DNA from 3 places in the Synechococcus sp. 65AY6A5 genome. Region 3 is predicted to be linked to each of the others. Evidence: riboswitches for the same ligand, from Rfam matches in the RefSeq annotation. Region 3 holds a riboswitch; each other region holds the start of a gene.
The links. A riboswitch is a leader RNA that binds a small molecule or an ion and turns the genes downstream of it on or off. The one in region 3 is predicted to bind cobalamin.
Positions count from the first base shown of each region.

Region 1: another riboswitch for cobalamin. It lies ahead of metE (5-methyltetrahydropteroyltriglutamate--homocysteine S-methyltransferase); the one in region 3 lies ahead of SYN65AY6A5_RS06005 (TonB-dependent receptor).
Region 2: another riboswitch for cobalamin. It lies ahead of SYN65AY6A5_RS13385 (sirohydrochlorin chelatase); the one in region 3 lies ahead of SYN65AY6A5_RS06005 (TonB-dependent receptor).

Region 1 covers NZ_AXUW01000001.1:2,171,903-2,176,574, reverse strand. The annotation lists gene metE (5-methyltetrahydropteroyltriglutamate--homocysteine S-methyltransferase) at 1-1,454, opposite strand, end outside; cobalamin riboswitch at 1,860-2,065, opposite strand; tRNA gene SYN65AY6A5_RS10315 (tRNA-Arg) at 2,080-2,154, opposite strand; gene SYN65AY6A5_RS10310 (molybdenum cofactor biosynthesis protein MoaE) at 2,188-2,673, opposite strand; gene SYN65AY6A5_RS10305 (MoaD/ThiS family protein) at 2,674-2,937, opposite strand; gene moaC (cyclic pyranopterin monophosphate synthase MoaC) at 2,912-4,006, opposite strand; gene moaA (GTP 3',8-cyclase MoaA) at 4,011-4,672, opposite strand, start outside.
Region 2 covers NZ_AXUW01000002.1:356,447-361,118, reverse strand. The annotation lists gene trpC (indole-3-glycerol phosphate synthase TrpC) at 1-404, shown strand, start outside; gene SYN65AY6A5_RS13400 (DUF5340 domain-containing protein) at 470-709, shown strand; gene SYN65AY6A5_RS13395 (heavy-metal-associated domain-containing protein) at 769-963, shown strand; gene SYN65AY6A5_RS13390 (heavy metal translocating P-type ATPase) at 1,076-3,391, shown strand; cobalamin riboswitch at 3,520-3,656, shown strand; gene SYN65AY6A5_RS13385 (sirohydrochlorin chelatase) at 3,686-4,672, shown strand, end outside.
Region 3 covers NZ_AXUW01000001.1:1,241,574-1,246,245, reverse strand. The annotation lists gene SYN65AY6A5_RS06005 (TonB-dependent receptor) at 1-1,163, opposite strand, end outside; cobalamin riboswitch at 1,203-1,344, opposite strand; gene SYN65AY6A5_RS06000 (DUF1565 domain-containing protein) at 1,436-3,226, opposite strand; gene SYN65AY6A5_RS05995 (pentapeptide repeat-containing protein) at 3,390-4,607, shown strand.

The DNA.
Region 1 (4,672 bases), 930 kb from region 3:
GCGAAGTATTCCACCATGTCGGTGCGCTCGAACTCACCATGCACCAGCACATCCAGGCCAATTTCTTCTTGGATGCGGATGCACTTGGCAATTTCGGCGTCGATGGCAGCTTCGTATTCGGCCTGGGAGATCTCGCCCTTTTTGTACTTGACCCGCCACTGCCGGACTTCGGGGGTTTGGGGAAAAGAGCCGATGGTGGTGGTCGGCAGCGGTGGCAGCTTGACCTGCCGGCCTATACGCTGCTCGTAGGGAAGGGAGCGCTGGAAGTCCTGCGCCGTCAGGTTGGCCAAGGCCTGGCGCACTGTAGAGTTGGGGGGATTGAAGTCCTGGAAGGCCTGCCACTGCTGCTCCAGCTCCTGCTGCTGGGCGGCGGTGTCTTCGCCGTTGAGGGTGCGGGCCAGCAGAACCACCTCGGCCAGCTTCTGCTCGGCAAAGCTGAGAACATTGCGCAAAGGCTCTGGCAGGTGGGTTTCCAGAGCAGCGTCGTGGGGCACAAATTGGAGCGAGCAAGAAGGCTGCACCCGCAGGTTGGGGGCTAGGGCTTGCAGCTCTTGCAGAGTGGCCAGAACGGCTTTGGGCTGGATCTGCCAGATGTTGCGCCCGTCCACTACCCCCGCCCCCAGGATCTTGTCGGCGGGGAAGCCGTGGGCTCTGACCAGTTCCAGGTTGTGGCCGCGGGTGAAGTCGAGGCTGAGGCCAGCTACCGGAAGCTCCACCGCCCAGGGGTAAGTCTCCCCCAAGTCGTCAAAGTAGGTAACCAGGTGGAGAGGGATCCCCACGCTTGCAAGCCAGCGGTAGGTCTGCTCCACCGCTTCCTGAAGACTTTTGCCTTCGCTGGTCACCAAGATGGGCTCATGGACTTGCACTTCCCGGATCCCCAGGCGCTGCAGCTCCTGCAAGAGTTCTCTGTAGAGAGGAAGCAGCTTCTCCAGATCCCCCCGCAACTCGCCAGAGCGCTGGCTTAGAGCAAGAAGGGTAACCGGACTGAGGAGGACGGGGCTGGTGCGGTTTCCTAGGATCCCTTGCGCCCGTCGCACCGTGGCCAGGAAGTCGTCGAAATGGGCCTGAGGGATCGCGTCGGCCTCAATTTCCGGCACCAGGTAGTGGTAGTTGGTGTCAAACCACTTGGTCATTTCCAAGGCCGGCAGCCCCTCCTGCCCCCGCGCCATGGCAAAGTAGCGCTCCAGGCCTGATAAGCTCTGAAACCGGGAGGGAATCAGCCCCAGCCAGGTGGCCCAGTCCAAAACGTGGTCGTAGAGGGTTTGATCTCCTACGGCAATGTGGTCGAGGTTGGCCTGTCGCTGGGTTCGCCAGGCCTGACTCTCCAGATCCTGCAGCGTCGCCAACAAGGCTTCCGCCTCCAGGGTGCCGCCCCAAAAGGCCTCCAGGGCTTTCTTCAGCTCGCGGCGCTTGCCCATGCGGGCATAGCCTAGGGTTTGAGTTTCAATGGCCATAAGGTACCTTGTCCTGAATCGAATTCGGTAATTGAGGTTGCCGCCAGTTGTCATCCAACCTAGGCAGCAAGAGATGGCCGCCGACATGCCTATCGGTGGCATCCCGGCAGAAGGTTTTCCCTAGGCCAGGAAACCTGCCGGAGCTGTCAAGGCGTTCCTTCACCCTGGCGGCTTGCCCACTCTGCACAGGGGGATGCCCAGAGGACTCTTTTGTGCAACCAAAGCGAGCAACCGTCCTCCTAGCTGCCCCTGAGCTAACTGCTCAGCTCTCTTGTCCGCGCTTTTGACTGAGTGCCTACGATCCGAGAGCGTCGAAAATCCGTAAGCAGGCCGATGAAAAAACTTCGAGACGGGAACGGGCTAACGTCAAAATGGGGAGCATATCTGTACCTCGCAGATATGGTGAACTGTGGAAAAACCGCCGGCGGGCATTCTGACTTGCTCAGTTTTGGAGGGGCTGGCTTGCGTCTCAAGGCCTCTTGCAACAACGAACTAGGGATCCCAAGTCCAAAACCGGCTCACAGCTGCGGGACAGCGGCAGATTCTCACTGCACTTTCCCCGTTGCCTCTGACGGCTGATCCCCGTCAGAACCGACAGTAGACTTTATCCTATCACTGGTTTTAGCGGGACTGGGCGGATTTGAACCGCCGACCTAGCGCTTAGGAGGCGCTTGCTCTATCCAGGCTGAGCTACAGCCCCAGGTCAGGTACCTCACTGATACTAGCAGAGAGGCTAGGGGGTATCGCCGCAAGGCTGCCGAGCAATAGCGTTCTTATGGAATTGCTGGAACAAAGGCTTTGCTTTCTGACACAAAACCCAACGCGGCGGCTCACCCCAGTAGTACTCTTTTTTCCAAATGGGCAAGCGCTCCTTGATTGCATCAATGATGTAACGTGCTCCAGCAAAAGCGGCGCCGCGATGTTCAGCTGTAGCACCAACCCAAACCGCAATATCACCAATTGCAAGATGACCCTGGCGGTGACAGGCAACAGCACCGCAGAGGCCAAACTTGGCGTGGGCTTCTCGGAGGATCTTCTCGCCCTCCTTCTGGGCAAGGATCTCGTAGACTTCGTACTCCAAGCTGAGAACAGGTTTGCCCTGGCTGTGGTTGCGTACCCAGCCCTCGAAGGTTACTAAGGCACCCGCTGTGTTATTGACGAGCAAACGACTGAGTTCAGCTGGCTGGATGGTGCTATCCACAATTAGAAAACGCAGCATTTAGCCCCCACAAACTGGTGGAATGAAAACTACCAAGGCACCTTCATCTATCGGCCTAGTCAAGTCACAGAACTCATGATTGACAGCAACCTTAACGTCCTCCGCTGCTAGCGAAAATCCATACTTTGCTTGCAGCTGCTGATAGAGCTCTAGGTAGTTTGCTGCACTGGTTTGCAGCACTTCGCTGCTCCGCTGAGCCTGTTCCCGCAGCACTGCTACATATTGAATTGTTACGGTCTTACTTAGGACAGATTGAGTTACCATGGCTGCAACTACCCCAAACTGATTGGAAAGTGGCATACTCCTCGGCGGTATTGACGTTCATGAGCTCGACCTCATGGTTGGGGGTAACTAGGGTGCAGGGCTGCCTGCTGAGGATTTCCACAGGGCAGTACACCCCTTCCGCGTAAGCCCTTTCTAGTACCGCTGCAGCTTGAGGAGTATAGATGGCGCAAAGAGCTTCCGGGAAGCCGCGCTCGGGGTTAACATAGCAAGTTGCGATTGTTTCGGCTTGGTAGTGATCCAGCAGCTTTTGGATTGTTTCTGACCGAAGGTTCAGTAGATCACAGGCAACAACCAACCAGTTAGCTTCAGGATGAGTATTCAAGGCAGTCAATAGGCCACTGATCGGGCCAACGCTTTCTACTAGATCTGGTAGTGTGGGCAAGAGCTCTAGAGCTGTGCCCGACCACTGACCGGCACGCGCTGACAAGTAAACCTGCTGGCAGTAGGGCTGCAGCAGTTCATAGAGATAGGCGGCGTGGGGTTTGCCAAAAGGGTTCAGCAGCGCTTTATCGCGACCCATGCGCTTGCTACGTCCCCCTGTGAGCACCAAGCCATAGAGGGGACGTTCCAGGAGGGCGTTTTTGCCGCCGGACTTAGTTACTAGGCGGGTCTCCTGGATGCAGATATGGGGCGACACCGACTTGCACATGTCATAGATTGTCAGCGCTGCTGTTGCCGCACCACAGAGAGCTTCCATTTCAACCCCTGTCTTAGCGCTGGTCTTGACAGTGCAGTGGATGGTTACAAGCAAGTGATCATCAATTGTGATATCAAAGGTGCAGTCTTCAACAGGGATCTGATGACAAAAGGGGATCAGTTGGTCAGTTCTTTTAACAGCCATTGTACCGGCAATGGTTGCTGTCTGAAATACCGGTCCTTTTTTCAGGTGGATATCTTGGCCAACAACATAGGATCTGAGAGCAGGTGGCAGTTGAACTCTTGCCCGTGCTGTGGCCGTTCGCAAAGACACCGATTTGTGGCTAATATCTACCATATGCGGATGGCCTTGAGCATTAAGATGGGCCCATGTACGATCAGCTTTGTCCATAGAGCTAGCCCCCTAAGCCGTACATTGGGTGTGAGACCTGCTCAACCCGGCGCAGTGGTTTCATCCCCAAAAGCTGCTGGTAAATTTGCTGACGTTGGCCTGGTGTTTTGTCTCGAACCGAGAGACCCTCCTCACTAAATAGGCAGGCAAAGAGACGACCATCAGCTGTCAAGCGCCACCGGGAACAGCTGCTGCAGAAGGGCTGAGACTCAGAGGCAATAAATCCAACTTTAACATTCTCGTCGATTGTAAAGTAAAACGCTGTCGAATCAGGTGCCGCTGGAAGGGGGGTTAGAGTATAGCGTTCTTGCAGACGGGCAATGCACTCTTGTGCTGAAACGTAGTGTTCTTCATAGAGAGAGTTGGCATAGCCGACCCGCATCAGCTCCAGAAAGCGAACTGTCACGCCTGTCTTGCGGGCAAACTCAACGAAATCAAATAGCTCGCAATCGTTGATCCCCCGCATTACAACCGTATTGACTTTGAGGCTAAATCCCCGGGCAATACCCTCCTGGATATTACGGAGAATATCCGCCAGGCAGTCGCGACGGGCAATTGCAGCTTGGGTGGAGGGCTGTAGGCTATCGAGGCTAACATTAAGGTTGAGAACGTTGGCAGCCTTGAGAACGTCCCAGTAGCGGTGGAGCAGCAGGCCATTGGTTGTTA
Region 2 (4,672 bases), on a different contig from region 3:
TGCTCTTGATTGCCGCCATTCTCTCGGATGCGGACTTGGGCTATTTTCTCAAGCTGGTTCGGCAATTGGGCATGGCAGCTCTGCTGGAGGTGCACACTTCCCAAGAGTTGCAGCGGGTGTTGCGTTTGCCCCAACTGCAAGAGTCCAGAGGGCAGGTGCTCATTGGCATCAACAATCGCGATCTGAGAACCTTTACGGTGGACTTGAACACAACGCGCAACCTGTTGGCCGCCCACTCGGATCTCCTCGGCGAGCTGCCCATTGTCAGCGAGTCCGGCATCCATACCCCCGCCGATCTGCAGCAGTTGCGGGCCTGGGGGGTGCGCTCTGTGCTGGTGGGGGAAGCGCTGGTGACCCAGCCGGATCCCGGCCAAGCTGTGCGCCACCTGTTGTCATCTCAGTGAATGAGAACCCTCCATCATATGGATCTCTGTTAAGAACAATGGATCTCTAAGGATTGCTCAGACCGATGAAACGTATTCCTGTGCCGGCTCACATCCACTACGAATTTCTGCTGCGGGTATTGGAGCGGCAAACCTTTCCGGCAGTGGAAGAACAGGATTTTGGCAACCGAGGCCGCACGCAAGAGCTGATCAACTCCCTGCGCAAAGCCCTCACCCAACAGGTGCAACTGGAGGAAGAGTGGCGACAGCGGGGCTATCAGGTGGACTACCGCTGGAATATGGACGAGCCTCAGCCTCCCTCTTGACCTTCCAGCCCACTGTAAGGTTTAGCATCCTTTCAGTGGCATTGGGGGGGTTTTCCAAGATGCAGGTTGTTTTGACGGTGCCCAAGCTGGCCTGTGGGGCCTGTATAGACACCATTGCGCAAGCGGTGCGGCAACTGGATCCCCAGGCGCAGGTGGAAGGGGATCCCAAAACCAAACAGGTGCGGATTACTTCTGAGCGGTCTGTGAGCGATTTGCGGCAGGCCCTCACCCAGGTGGGATATCCCCCGGCCTAGTCAATTTTGGGCCGGGAACGGTCGGGTGTCTGTTTTGAATTTCTGTACAGATGGCTGCCTTCGCCCTGCCCAGGGTGGAGAGTAGCTGTCGTTTCATCAACAAGGTGTTGCCATGTCTGCCCATAAAGGGTCATCGGCTGCACTATCGGCCTCTGCGCCTTCTCCTGAGGGCACTTGGCAGTTGGCCTTACAAGGGATGAGCTGTGCCTCCTGCGCCCGCAGCATCGAACAGGCCCTCGCTCAGGTGCAGGGGGTGTCCCACGGATCAGTGAATTTTGCCAGTGAGCAGGCCACCGTCAAAGGGGATCCCAGGCTGGTGGATCCGCAGGCGCTGATTCGGGCGGTGGAGCGGGCGGGGTATCGGGCGCGCCTTATCCAGGAGGATTGGCAGCTGGACGATCTGTCGGATCCAGAGCGGATCGCCCAACGGGCCGCAGAACGGGAACTGAAGCTCAAGGTGGCGATAGGGGTGGGCATCAGCACGGTGCTGGTGATCGGATCCCTGCCGATGATGCTGGGGATGGACATCCCGGGCTTTCCCATGTGGCTGCACAATCCTGGGTTGCAGTTGCTGCTGACGGCTCCGGTGCAGTTTTGGGTGGGCAAGCATTTTTATCGAGGCGCTTGGGCTGCTTGGCAACGGCGTTCAGCGGATATGAACACGCTGGTGGCCTTGGGGACGAGCGCGGCTTTTTTCTATTCTGTTTTCCCAACGGTTTTCCCCGACTATTTTCACCGGCAAGGACTGCACCCGGATGTCTATTATGAGGTGTCGGCGGTGGTCACCACCTTGATCCTGGTGGGCAAGTGGATGGAGCAACGGGCCAAAAGGCAAACCTCTGAGGCCATTCGCAAGCTGATCGGGCTGCAACCGAAAACGGCGAGGGTAATCCGCCAGGGGGTGGAGCAGGATGTCCCCATTCGGGAGGTGCAGGTGGGGGATCGGATCCGGGTGCGCCCCGGCGAGAAGGTGCCGGTGGATGGGGTAATCCTAGAGGGATCCTCCAGCCTCGACGAGTCGATGGTGACCGGCGAGAGCCTGCCTGTTGTCAAATCGGCGGGGGATGAGGTGATTGGGGCAACGCTGAATCGGACGGGCAGCTTTGTGATGGAAGCGCGGCGGGTGGGCAAAGACACAGTTCTGGCCCAGATCGTGCGCTTGGTGCAGGAAGCTCAGGGATCCAAAGCCCCAATTCAACAGGTGGCGGATCGGGTGACTGCCTGGTTTGTGCCGGCAGTGATCGGGGTGGCAGTTCTAACTTTTGTGCTCTGGTGGGTGCTGGCCGATAACCCGACACTGGCCTTGGTGAACACGATTGGGGTGCTGATCATCGCCTGCCCTTGTGCGCTGGGGTTGGCAACCCCCACCTCGATCCTGGTGGCCACGGGACGAGGGGCAGAATTGGGGATCCTGGTGAAAAGTGCCGACAGCCTGGAATTGGCCCACCACTTGCGCACGGTGGTCTTGGACAAAACTGGCACCCTGACCGAAGGTCGCCCTACCGTCACCGATATTTGGGCCCACGGCTCCTCTCCCCTGACGGTGTTGCGCCTGGCAGCGGCGGTGGAGCGGCACTCGGAACATCCTTTGGCCCAGGCGGTGGTGCAGAAAGCCGAAGCGGAAAAAATTGCCATCCCTCCTGCCCAGCATTTTCAGGCAAGGATAGGCAGTGGGGCAGAAGCCTGGGTGGAAGACCAGTGGATCCGCATCGGTCGGCTGAGCTGGCTACAGGAGATGGGGATCCCTTGGGATCCCTCTTGGTCAGAGCGGGTTCAGAATTGGGAAAGCCAGGGCAAAACGGTGATCGGCGTGGCGCAATCCCACCGTCTGGTGGGGCTGTTGGCCATTGCCGATCCGCTCAAACCCACCTCTCCTGAGGCAGTGCAACAGCTGCAACAGATGGGTCTAGAGGTGATCCTGCTAACCGGGGATAACCCCACTACGGCCCAAGCGATTGCCCGGCAGGCAGGCATTCAGCGGGTAATTGCCCAAGTCCGCCCCGATCAGAAGGCAGCTTACATTCGCAGCTTCAGACAACCTCGACACCGGGTGGCGATGGTGGGAGATGGCATTAACGATGCTCCGGCTCTGGCAGAAGCCGATGTGGGGATCGCCATTGGCACAGGTACGGATGTGGCGATGGCCGCCAGCGATATTACCCTCATGTCGGGGGATCTGCGGGGAGTCGCCACAGCCATTCAACTCAGCCGGGCCACCCTCAACAACATCCGCCAGAACCTCTTCTTCGCCTTTATCTACAATACGCTGGGGATCCCGATTGCCGCTGGGGCGCTCTATCCCTTTACAGGCTGGTTGCTCAACCCTATGCTGGCGGGGGCAGCCATGGCCCTGAGTTCCATTTCGGTGGTCGCCAATGCCCTGCGCCTGCGACACTTTCGAGCCCACAGACCGGCAGGCCGGCGTTAGGCCCTCTCCCAGGGGCAAGGGGGATTAGCGCGGCAACAGTTTTGCTGCCCTTTGAGCATGAGTCTGCCGTACCGCTCATGCCTCAGGGCTATCTTCTGGCAGACAAGGACATCCCCCCCAGGGGGCTTGGTGAACGACAAGCGGCAAGCTAACCTAAAAGGCTCAGGCAGACTGGGGAAAGCGCGGTGCAAATCCGCCACTGTGACGCAACTGTGATGGGATCCCTCCCTCAGCCAGAACACCCACCTGCCGTTGTCCTGTACCCCTTGCGATTCACAAGGAACGGAGTTTTTTGTGTTGAATACCCTCAGTTTTTCCCCTCCCCGTGCGGTTGGGCAGTTTTCTTCTCCTGCCTTGCCCCTGTTGCTCATCGGCCATGGATCCCGTGACCCTGAAGGGCAGCAAGCCTTTCTGGAGCTGGCCCAAGTTTATCAATCCCTCACCCCCCATCGGCCGGTGATCCCCTGCTTTTTGGAGCTAGCCCAGCCCAGTATTGCCCAGGGGGTGGAACAATGCTTGGCCCAAGGGTGGCAGGAGATCGTGGCCCTGCCGCTGCTGCTTTTTGGGGCGCGCCACAACAAGTTCGACGTGACGGTGGAGCTGGATCGTCTGCAGGCCCTCCACCCGCAGTTGCGCATCCACTACGGCGGGCCGCTGGGGATCCGGGTCGAGATCTTGCAACTGTTGCGGGAGCGATTGGCCACTCTGCTGGCTGCCCAGCCGCAGCAGATCCCAGGGGCGGAAACGGTGTTGCTGTTTGTCGGTCGCGGCTCCAGCGATCCCGAAGCCAACGCCGAAGCCTGTAAGCTGGCCCGGCTGCTTTGGGAAGGATCCGGGTTTGCTGCCGTGGAAACCTGCTTTATCGGCATCACCCATCCCCGCCTGCCGGTGGGTCTGGAGCGGGCCCTCTCTTGGCAGCCGCGCCGGGTGGTTGTGCTGCCCTATTTTCTCTTTACAGGGGTGCTGGTGAAAAAAATCGAGGCGGCGGTGCAAGAACGGCGACGCCAATACCCCGAGATCGACTGGCTGATGCTGCCGGAATTGGGCCTTGTGGACGCGGTGCTGCACAGCCTGCAGCAACTGGAGCAGGAAGCTCTCCAGGGCCAAACCCTGATGAACTGCCACCTCTGCAAGTTTCGCCTGGCGGTGAGCGCAGAGCTGGGAGCGGGGCATACTCATCACCATGACCATGACTCCCATGGGCACGGATCCCATCACCATCACTCTCACCATCACCACAACCACGGCCATACCCCCGCAGCAGCAGCGGATCCCTGGGCC
Region 3 (4,672 bases):
TGGGGATCCGGGCTGTAGTCCAGGCGGGCAAACAGGGCCCCCTGGTTAACCGTATCGTCGTAGTTGATATTGGCAGAACCCCTGGCAAAAGAAAAAGTCGTATTGCGGGCTGAGATAGAGCGATAATCTGCCCCCAAAACTCCCTCTAGGTTTTCGCCGGCCTGCCAAGCATATTGAAGCTGGGATCCCCAGCCATTGCGCAAGATGACGTCGCGGGATCCCTGGCTTTGCGGAGCGCTGAAGCGGTAGTTGAGATCGTCCAAAAAGACTCTTGCCTGCAGGGATCCTGTTTCCTGAGTCCACAGCCAACTGAGATCCAGCAGCAGATCGTTGGTGTTTTGCTCTGCGTCGGGAGAGGGAAACTCTACACTGCCGGGCACGCGAAAGGCTTTGTTGAGGTAGAGGGCGTTGGCTGTTAGGACTTGATCTTCGGCCAGTTGCCAGGTGAGCTTGGCCTGCAAGTTGTGGTACTCCACCGCCGAGTTTTCCCGCCTGCCTGACTTGCCCAGCCGCTCAATGGCAAAGGGAAAGTCGTTGTTACTTTGCAGACGGCGATAGCTGAGCACCCAGCCCAGATCCTGGGCTTGGCCGCGACTTTGGATCCCTTGCTCATTGAGACCGTAGCTGCCGACCGCCGCTTCCAGCACCGTCTCCGTTTCTGGCTGCGGCTCCACCGTGACGATGTTGATCACGCCGCCAACGGCGTCTGAGCCGTACAGGGTAGAGCCGCCGCCGGGGGAGACTTCAATTCGCTCGACGACATCGGTGGTGATTTGGGAGAGGTCAAACCCCCCGAAAAAACCCAGATCGTTGAGAGGGCGGCCATCCAAGAGCACCAATACCTGCGCCGTTCGCGCCCCTCGCATGAATTGAGAGCTAAGAGCTCCCAACTGAGTTCCCGCTGTGCCATTGCTGAGGATCCCGGGCAAGTAGCGCAGGGCTTCCTGCACCGTCCTTGCCCCTTGCTGGCGCATCTGCTGGCGGGTGATGACGTAGACTGGGCGGGAAGACTCTCGCAGCAGGCCGGGACGGCGAAACGGGGTGGTGACGGGTTGATTCAAAATCTCGGCGCTGAGGCCGGTATCCAAGATTGCCTGCCCCCAGGCCGGGATCCCCAAACTCAAGATCCCCAGCCCAAGGCTGAGACATACAGTTACTTTCATCCGGTTGCTCCTGCTTCCGTGCGACGCGGAAGGGCTAAGCTTTGAGCCAAAGCCGCAGGCGGGCATCCTGACTGAGGGCCTCAGCCCATCACAGTTGCGGCACAGCGCCGGATTTGCACCGGACTTTCCCCATTGCTTGCCCTGGCTGATCCCCAGGACAACCTGACGGCACGGCTTTCCTCCCCATTGCTCTGGAAAAAGCCGTGCTAGGCATCATACATTCCCTGCTGGGGAGTTCCTATCCTGCCGGGGGGGATCCCTGGGCAGTGAGGTCAACGGAAGATCATCTCCGCCACCGCGTCAAAGCCGGCGTCCAACAGCCGATCCAAGACTGACTGGGCCTGGCTGCGGCTGTCGTAGAGGCCGGCCTGCAGCACCCTCCTGCCGTTGAACACGGTCTCCACCGCTTCGGGGACGAGCTGCCGCAGCCGCTGCAAATCGTCGCTGCCCTTGGGGGTCACCAGCACACGAAAGCGGGTGGCCGACTCTGCTGGGGCTACCGCCGGTTCTGGAGCCGCGGCAACGGGAACAGGGGGGGTTGTTGGGCTGCTGCCCGCTTGTCGGCGAGCCGGGGGTGGCAGGAGGGTAGTAATATCCGTGAGAGGAGCCACAGATTGCTGGCGGACGGGAGTGGCAGGAGCAGGCTCAACCGGTTGGGCAGGCGTGGTGGAGCCATCGGGGGTGAAGGGGACGGCAACAAACTCCTGGGGTTGAGCGCCTGCCGGCTGAGGGGGGGCACTGGGCAAAATGCGCCCTCCCGATCCCGCTGCAGGAGGGGGAACGGGGGCAGTCGATTGGGGCACCGTCACCACCGGCAAGGTGGGAGAGGCCGCCGCCGGCTGGGGATCCCTGCTGGGAGCCGGAGGCTCGGCCTGCGGAGGTGTGGGCAGCGTCAAGCCGCCTGCCGCAATGGGTGGCGGGGCGTTGCTGGGCAGCGCAGCCACCGTGGTCTGGCCGGCCAGATCCAGCTCCCCTTTGGTTTTGCCGGCCAGTTGGTTGCCATTGGCGTTGAGGCGCAGGCCGCGGGTGGCGTTGTGGATGTCGTACTGGCCGTTCCCCTCAAAGATGTTGTTGCCGGGATCCGAAGCCGTGCCCAAATCTGGCTGGGCGGTGGTGATAGCTGTCAGGCCAGTCTCCAGGTTGCGGGCAATGAGATTGTTGCGCAGGATGGGACGGGCGCTGCCGCCGACCACAATGCCGGTGCGGTTTTGCAGGATGCGGTTGTTGCGCACAATCGGCGCCGAGCGCTGGTCGATGGTGAGGCCAAAGCCGGTCTCTTGGAAGAGGTTGTTGACAATGGTGGGCTGGGAGGTGCCCAAGACGGAGATGCCGTTGGCCCCGTTTTTGTAGAAGCGGTTGCCTTCTATCCAGGGGTTGGAGGCGCCGGCGATGAAAATGCCGTCGTGGATGCTGCCCACAAAGCTGTTGTTGAGAATGCGCGGGGAAGCCGATTCTACCCAGAGGGCGTAGCCGCGCCGACCCTGGTTGCGCAGGGTAACCCCCCGCACCTCTGAGCCGGTCTCTGCCAGCAGGGCAACGTTTTGCCGGGCCAAGGTCGGGCTCATGTAGGTGCCGCCGCCATCGATCAGGTAGCCCTCTCCCAAGGTGGACTCGTCCCCGCGCAAGATAAGGCCGGCCTTGAGGCGGATGGGGAAGACTTCGCCGCTTTCTGCGCTGTACACCCCCGGCAGAAGCTGGATGATGCTGCCGGCTGGCGCCCGGCTGATGGCATGGGTGATGGTCTTGAAGGGGTTGTTGCGGGATCCATCCCCTTGGGTATCGCTGCCATTGGCGGCATCCACAAAAATGGCGGGGCGGTCGTCCGGCAGCGGCGGCGCTTGGGGCAGGGCCTGCTTCTCCAAAAGGCCGGTGTCCAGGGAAGTTTGCGCCCAACTGGGATCCCTTCCTGCCGCCAGCAGTAAGCTGGTGCTCAACAGCAAAGAGGTGGCCAGTCGCGTCAGCGTCGCGGAGCCGTGACGCTGCAACCGCAAGTCAGGCAGGACTGCTGTAAATTGGTGTTCGCCGGATTTCTGCAGACGGATGAACGATAAGGAAGAGATCATAGGAGTCATCCCCACACCAGGCTGGGCCAGAGAAAGAAGGAGGGTCGAGGCTATCCTACCAAACCTGACAGGCAGGATCCTGCCCTCTTCCCCAACTCCAAATACGGACTGATGCAGGCTTCTTTTTGTAGATCCAACGCTACCCCTAGAGTATACCCTTGCCATGACCGACGAAGCCCTTGCCCGCGAAGGCTCCTCCCAAGAGTTGCCGCTGGCTTCCCTCTCGTCTGGGCGCCCCCTGCTCAACCTGCTGTTGTTGGGGATCCCAGCCCTGCTGCTGCTGCTGGGCCAGTGGGCAGGGCAGCCGGCCCTGGGCTGGGGGGCGGTGCTGGCTTGGCTGGGCCTGGCCGGCTGGTGGGGGCAGCCGCTCTGGGTGCAGATCGGGCGCGACCTCTGGCAGTGGCTGACCACCTGGCCCAGCCTGGGGTGGGCGGCAGCAGCTCTCGGCTTGGCGGTGATGGGAGGATTGGTCTGGAGTGGAGCCTCCTCGGCCCTGGGATCCCTGAGCTGGGAGGCCATCGGGGCTTTGGGCGAGGTGTTCGGGGCTACAGGTCAGATCCTGATCGCCCTCCTGGCCGCCTACATCGCCTGGCGGCAGTACGTCATCTCCCGCGACCTCACCATCCAGCAGAACATCATCACCCAGCAGCAGACCATCGACGCCTACTTCGAGGGCATCTCCAACCTGGTTCTCTCCCCTGACGGGCAGTTGGACGACTGGCCCCTGGAGCGGGCCATTGCGGCCGGGCGCACGGCGGCGCTCCTCAACGGCGTGGATCGCTTTGGCAAAGCCAAGATCCTGCGCTTCCTCTCCACCGCTAACTTGCTTAGCCCCCTGCGCCGCGACGAACACCTGGGCCGGCCCATCCTGGACGGCAAAGGCGGCTACCAGCGGGATCGCCTCAACGGGATCCGGGTGGTGAATCTGGGCACCATGCTGGAAGGGGCCGACCTGCATGGCACCCTGCTGCGGGGGGTGGACTTCAGCGAGGCCAGCCTGGAAAGAGCCAACCTGCGGGATTGCGACCTCAGCCACACCAACCTCTGCGGGGCCAACCTGCGCAATGCCGACCTGCGCGGCGCCGATCTCTACCGCGCCCTCTTGTTTGTGGGATCCCTGCAGACGGCTTCTCCGGCTCAGCCAGGAAAAAAGCCCGATTTTAAAAGCGGGGCCTACGCCGGCGCCATCGTGGCCGGCGCGGACTTTCGCCGGGTGCGTCGCCTTTCCCCCGAACAAAGAGCCTACCTGGCCGCCTGGGGAGCCAAGCTGGATCCTGAGCCCCCGCTTCCCCTCAACTCCTCGGCCAGCCGTTTGGATCCCGGCGGCGAAACCGAGCCCTTACCCCCTCCTGCCGAGCCGCCGGCCTCCCGGAGGCCTTGATCCAGAGCCAATGGCCGGCAAACCTGGGTTCAACGCCAGCGCTGCCATGGTCATGGCAAACAGCC